Regions from separate parts of the Rhodopseudomonas parapalustris genome, predicted to be linked through region 2. Evidence: riboswitches for the same ligand, from Rfam matches in the RefSeq annotation. Region 2 holds a riboswitch; the other holds the start of a gene.
What was found. Region 2 has a riboswitch for cobalamin ahead of metE (5-methyltetrahydropteroyltriglutamate--homocysteine S-methyltransferase). Riboswitches for the same ligand answer to the same signal wherever they lie in the genome.

Region 1 (3,401 bases), on a different contig from region 2:
GCGCGGTGCCGGCGATCACGATCAGCCGCAGTCGGGCGACGTCGACGCCGAGGCTCTGTGCGGTCTCCTCGCCGAGGCTGAGGGCGCGGAACGCGGCACGCTGACTGAGGAGCAGCAGGGCGCCGGCGACGATGAACGGCAGCGCCAGCACGACATGGCGGAAGCTGCGGTCTTCCAGCGAGCCCAGCAGCCAGAACGCGATCTCGAGGCTGGCGAACGGATTCGCCGACAGGTTCATCACCAGCGCGGTGGCGGCGCCGGCGAGGGCGGAGATCGCCAGACCTGCCAGGATCAAGAGCAGCAGGCTGGCGTTGCGGCCGGCGACTGCAAGCAGCACGAACACCGAGACGAACGCCATCGTGATCGCCGCCGCCGGCAGCGCGAACGAGCGCACGTCGGCGAGCCCGAGCGAGATGATCAGCACGGCGCCGAACGCCGCCGATTGCGGCGCGCCGAACAGCGACGGCGACGCCAAAGGATTGCGCAGCAGGCCCTGTAGCGCCGCGCCGGACAGACCGAGAATGCCGCCGATGGCGAGGGCCAGGATGGTGCGCGGCAGCCGGATCTGCTGCACGATGATCTGCTGCACCTCGCCGCCGAATCCGATCAGCGCCTGCACCACGGCGAGCGGCGACAGCTTGACCGGCCCGACTGCGAGCGATCCGATCGCCAAAAGGGCCACGAGCACCGCGAGCGCGGCGGTGACGGCCGCCGCGCGCGAATTCGGTCCGGAACGTCGGGTCATACCGCGCTCATTTCTGCACGGCCGGGGCGACCTGGTCGAGCCGGTGATAGCCGTTGAGGCGATAGATGATGGTGGAGACGATCCAGCTCGCCACGAACAGCGCCACGATGCCGTAGCCGAGCGCGCCGAAATTCTCGTTGAGCTCGGCGATCCATTCCCAGAACGCGCCTTCGAGATGGAACCGTCCGGCGAGCAGCCCGAGCGTCTCGATGCCGCCGATCAGCAGCGCCACCAGCACCGACACCGTCGTGATGGTCATGTTGTAGTACAGCTTGCGGACCGGGTTGCGATACGCCCAGCCATAGGCGCCGAGCATCAGCACGCCGTCCAGGGTGTCCACCAGGGTCATGCCGGCGGCGAACAGCGCCGGGAACACCAGGATCGACCAGTGCGAAATGTTGCCGGAGGCGTTCGCGGCCAGCCCGAACAGGCTGATCTCGCTGGCGGTCTCGAAGCCGAGCGCGAACAACAGCCCGATCGGAAACAACTGCCAGCTCTTGGAGACGAAGCGGAACAGCGGCCGGAACAGCCGCGCCAGCCAGCCGCGCTGCTGCAGCAGCTCGTTGATGTCGTCGTCGTGCACGACCTCGCCGGCCTTGGCCTTCTTGAATGCGCGATACACGCCGCTCAGCACCGACAGGTTGGCGATGGCGATCGCGAACAGGAACAGTGCCGACGCCGAGGTGCCGATCACCCCGCCGATCTCGCGATAGCCCGAGAACCGCTCGGTCAGCGAATTGGCCGCGATCGCGATCGCCAGCGACGCCACCAGCACCACGGTGGAATGGCCGAGCGCGAAGAACAGCCCGACCGTGACCGGCCGCTTGCCTTCCTGCATCAGCTTTCGGGTGACGTTGTCGATCGCCGCAATGTGGTCGGCGTCGAGCGCGTGGCGCAGGCCTAGGCTGTAAGCTAGTACCGCTGTGCCGATCAGCACCGGCTCGCCGGCGAACGCGGTGAGCGCCCAGGCCCAGGCGGCGAGGTTGGCGAGCACCAGCCCGCCGAGCACGGCGATCAGGCGGACGCGGAATCCATCGGAAGAGGTGGGCGGAATGAGTTCGGTCATGGCGGTCTCCGGCCGGTGAGCAGCATCCTGTCACCTGTGCGGCGGACCGCTCCAGCCGCGCGCGCCGCACGGTGGAAGATGACGCACTCAGGCCGGTCTCCTGGCTCACGGGTCGTCGCAATCCTTCGCCTTCCCGGGCTGTCGCCCAGTGGCCGATTGAAGGATCGCTCGCCGCTCACAGTTGCGGGCGCAGCGCCGGATTTGGGCTTGGCTGTCAAAGCGTGCGGCCCGCACCGGCTTCCCTGTGCCGGACGATTCCCGGCACACCTGAACGGGCGCGATCAAATGGAAGCGGGACTGCTTTGTCAATCGCCGCCTTGGTCGGGCGGCAAGTGCGTTGTCGAGCGAAGGGGGAGCCGGTTCGCGTGAAGGAAATGCGTCACAGCAAGAAATAAGAGCGTTTCACGCCGGTGTGCTGAGCTTCAGCCCGATCATGCCGGCCACAATCATCGACAGGCACAGCACACGGACGCCGCTCGCCGGCTCACCGTACAGCGTCATGCCGACCACGATGCTGCCAGCGGCGCCAATTCCGGTCCACACCGCATAGGCGGTGCCGAACGGCAGCGATTTCAGCGCGATACTCATCAGGCCGAAGCTGGCCAGGATGGCGGCCAGGGTCACGACCGCCGGCCAGAACCGGGTGAAGCCCTCGGAATGCTTCAGTCCCAGCGCCCAGACGATCTCCATCAGGCCCGCGGCAAACAGCGCGAGCCAGCCGGTCATGGCTTCCTGCGCGGCGGCAGCGTCAGCACGGCGGCTTGCGCATAGCCGCGATACGGCCGGTCGAACCGCAGGCCGGCCCCAGTGCGGGCCGCGACCTGCATCAGCACGGCTTCCAGACTGTCGCGCGGGGTGACGTCGAACAGCGTCAGCCAGCGTCGCAACAGGTTGCGGGCCACTGAAGGCAGGCCGCGCTGGTCGCCGAAATCGACGATGTGCAGCTTGCCGCCCGGCTTCAGATTGGCGACGGCGCGATCGATCACCGCGGTCCAGTCCGGGATCATCGACAGGCTGTAGGAAATCATGACGTGGTCGAAGCTGACCGCCTGGCCGAACACCGCCTGCGCGGTAAACGCCGTGGCGTCGCCGTGCGCGACCTTGACCCGCGACATCAGTCCGGCACCTTCGATCGAACTGATCGCAGAGGTCAGCATCTCGGTCGAGACGTCGAGACCATAGAACTTCGCGTCGCGGTATTGCGCCGCCGCCTGAATCAGGTTGCGGCCGGTGCCGCAGCCGACTTCGAGAACGGATTCGCCCGCCTTCGGCTGCAGTTCGGCGATCAGCCGATCGCGGCCGAGCAGATAATAACGGCGGGTCAGATCGTAGATGTGACGCTGATAGCGGTACATCCGGTTCATGCGCGAGGTCGCGTCGACCGGCCACGCCGGATCGACGGCGAGCTCGGGGTGCGTCAGCTCGGTACGCGGAAGATCGGTGCGAGTGAGCGTCGTCATGGCCTGCCACCCTGGTTCGGCATCGTCGGCCATCCATCGCGATTTCTGGCGACAGGGTGATGACAAAGGCGGCGCTGATGATCAGGTCCGGCGCTGTCGCAAAACTGCAGCGTTGCCCGGCTAATTTGGA
Region 2 (3,401 bases):
GTCTACACCATCGCCGACCCGCGCAACCGCGTGATCAAGGAGGTCGCCCGGCGGCTTTCGGTCGAGGCCGGATCGGTGAAGATGTTCGAGATCGCCGACCGGATCGAGGCGGTGATGCACGAATCTAAGAAGATGTTCGCCAATCTCGACTGGTTCAGCGCCGTCTCTTATCACGCGATGGGGGTGCCGACTTCGCTGTTCACGCCGTTGTTCGTGATCTCACGGACGGCGGGATGGAGCGCCCACATCATCGAGCAGCGGCAGGACAACAAGATCATCCGCCCGACCGCGAACTACGTCGGACCGGAGAATCGTCTGTTCGTGCCGATCGAACAACGCGGCCACGCGCCGTCTTCTCGTCTTGCCTGAAAGTGAAACCATGCCGTATCTCGTTGCTGCCGATCTCCCCACCGACCCTGCAGGCGTGCGGTTCCGCTCGCTGATCGAGCGCGGCGGCATCGTCCGCATGCCGGGCGCGCACAATGGCATGGCCGCACTGCAGGCGCGCGCTGCCGGCTTCGAGGCGTTGTATCTGTCGGGCGCCGCGATGACCGCGTCGATGGGGATTCCCGACCTCGGAATGATCACGGTCGACGAGGTCGCGTTCTTCATCCGGCAGATCGCGCGGGCAGGCGGCCTTCCCACCCTGGTCGATGGCGACACCGGGTACGGCGAGGCCCTCAACGTCATGCACATGGTCCGCACCTTCGAGGATGCGGGCGCGGGCGCGGTTCATATCGAGGATCAGCTTCTGCCGAAGAAGTGCGGTCATCTCAACGACAAGAAGCTCGCCGATGCGAACGACATGGCCGCCAAGGTCGCCGCCGCGGCGAAAGCGCGGCGCCATCTCTATCTGATCGCACGAACCGATGCGGCGGCCAGCGAAGGCATCGACGGCGCAGTGGCGCGCGCCAGGCTGTACATCGAGGCCGGAGCCGACGCGATCTTTCCCGAGGCGCTGACCACGGCCGAGATGTTCCGCGAATTCGCTGCTCGGATGCCGGGCGTGCCGCTGCTCGCCAACATGACCGAATTCGGCCGGACTCCGTTCTTCACCGCCGACGAGTTTCAGCAGATGGGCTACCGGATGGTGATCTGGCCGGTGTCGTCGCTGCGCGTCGCCAACAAGGCGCAACAGAAGCTCTATGCGACGTTGCGGCGGGACGGCAGCACGCAAGCGATGCTCGGCGACATGCAGACACGCGCCGAGCTGTACGACACGCTCGGGCTCGACCGGTTCGAGGCGCTGGATGCGTCGATCGTTCGATCGATCGCGCCGGCGTCGGCCGGATCATAGGCGAGAGACGGAATCGGCGGGCAGCAAGCCGATGTCGCGTCCCGAGCGGCGGAAGCTGATAGCTCCGGTTCGGTAGGACAGAGTCTTTCTGCCTGTTGCTGTGCGTCTTGCGCGGGGGAAACTAATTAGTTGAGATGATCGAAGCGTGGATCGCTTGACAGCCTTGGATCACCCTCGCCATAGTGATCGCCGTCGAGGTTCTTCGGATCGTATCGTCCGGAGCTAAGAGGGAAGCCGGTGCAAGGCCGGCGCTGCCCCCGCAACTGTCAGCGGCGAGCCGACGTTCAGCAAAGCCACTGGGAGCGATCCCGGGAAGGTCGAACGAAGGCGATGACCCGCGAGCCAGGAGACCTGCCTCGTCGAACGAAACGTCCACGGGCGGGGTGCCCCGGTGGTGCGCTTGTGGCCCCGCCGTGCTTGCGGTTCGGGGAATCATGCCGCGTCGCTAGGCCTTGCCCCCAACTTTTGGGGTTGAGCCATGTCTTCTCTCACAACTACTACGTCTCTTGCCGTCGCCACACTCGGCACACCGCGGATCGGGCCGCGGCGCGAGCTGAAATCCGCACTCGAAAGTTTCTGGGCCGGCAAGTCGACGGAAGCCGACCTGCTGCGAGTTGCGGCCGCGTTGCGCGCGGCGAACTGGGCGCGGCAAAAAGCGCGCGGCGTCAGCGTGATTCCGTCGAACGACTTCTCGCTCTACGATCAGGTCCTCGACACCAGCGTGATGGTCGGCGCGATTCCCGAGATCTATGGGTGGAAAGGGGGCCCGGTTTCGCTCGCCACCTATTTCGCCATGGCCCGCGGCACGCAGGCCGACGTCGCTGGGCACGGCTGTGCCAACGGTCATTACCACGACGAGACGACACCGCATGGCGTTCCGGCTCAGGAGATGACCAAGTGGTTCGATACCAACTACCACTATATGGTCCCTGAATTTGCCGCCGGGCAGCGCTTCCAGCTCGCGTCGCTCAAGCCGCTCGACGAATATCGCGAGTCGAAGGCGCTGGGCTACGACACCCGTCCGGTGCTGCTCGGGCCGGTCACCTATCTGAAGCTCGGAAAGAGCGCGGATGAGGGGCTCGATGTGCTGTCGCTGCTGCCGCAACTGGTGCCGGTCTATATCGAGATTCTCGGCCGGCTCGCGGCCGAGGGGGCGAAGTGGGTCCAACTCGACGAACCGGCGCTGGTGCTCGATCTCGACGACCGCGACCGCCAGGCGTTTCGCGACGTCTACGGCCAGATCGCGCGGGAGCTGCCGCATCTCGATATCATGCTGGCGACCTATTTCGGCGGGCTCGGCGACAATCTCGAGACCGCGCTGGCGCTACCGATCGCGGGTCTGCATCTCGACCTGGTGCGGGCGCCGAAGCAGATCAACGCTGTGATCGCGAAGGGGCCGAAGGATCTAGTGCTGTCGCTTGGCGTGGTCGACGGACGCAATATCTGGCGCGCCGACCTGCCTGACTTGCTCGACCGCCTCGAGCCGATCGTGCAGCAGCGTGGGCTCGACCGCGTGCAATTGGCGCCGTCGTGTTCGCTGCTGCACGTGCCGGTCGATCTCGAACTCGAAACCGGCCTCGATCCCGACCTGAAGAACTGGTTGTCGTTCTCGCTGCAGAAGATGGGCGAGTTGTCGACGTTGGGCAGGGCCTTGAGCGGCGACCGGGCCGCGGTGCACGACCAGTTGTCCGCCTCGGCCAAGGCGGCCGCGACGCGGCGCAAGTCGCCCAAAGTGCACGACACGGCGGTGATCGGCCGCGCCGCGGCGGTCACCGCCACGATGACCCAGCGCAACAGCGGATTTGCGGCGCGTGCGACATTGCAGCATCAGCGGCTACAGCTGCCGGCGTTTCCGACCACCACGATCGGGTCGTTTCCGCAGACCGCCCAGATCCGCCAGGTCCGCGCCGCTCATGCCAAGGGCGCGATCTCGGATGCGGACTACAACACGTTCCTGCGCGGCGAGACCGCCCGGGCGATTCAGTGGCAGGAGAAGGTCGGCCTCGACGTTCTGGTCCATGGCGAGTTCGAACGCAACGACATGGTGCAGTATTTCGGCGAGCAGCTCTCCGGCTTCGCCTTCACCAAGGAAGGCTGGGTGCAG

Region 1: it holds a riboswitch for cobalamin, as region 2 does, so the genes downstream of both, M9H71_RS03225 (HoxN/HupN/NixA family nickel/cobalt transporter) here and metE (5-methyltetrahydropteroyltriglutamate--homocysteine S-methyltransferase) in region 2, are expected to answer to the same signal.

The regions. Positions count from the first base shown of each region.
Region 1 is NZ_JAMKBZ010000002.1:240,146-243,546, forward strand. It holds gene M9H71_RS03220 (FecCD family ABC transporter permease) at 1-745, opposite strand, end outside; gene M9H71_RS03225 (HoxN/HupN/NixA family nickel/cobalt transporter) at 753-1,811, opposite strand; cobalamin riboswitch at 1,885-2,097, opposite strand; gene M9H71_RS03230 (DMT family transporter) at 2,214-2,537, opposite strand; gene M9H71_RS03235 (class I SAM-dependent methyltransferase) at 2,534-3,271, opposite strand.
Region 2 is NZ_JAMKBZ010000011.1:142,800-146,200, forward strand. It holds gene prpC (bifunctional 2-methylcitrate synthase/citrate synthase) at 1-369, shown strand, start outside; gene prpB (methylisocitrate lyase) at 380-1,297, shown strand; cobalamin riboswitch at 1,476-1,670, shown strand; gene metE (5-methyltetrahydropteroyltriglutamate--homocysteine S-methyltransferase) at 1,776-3,401, shown strand, end outside.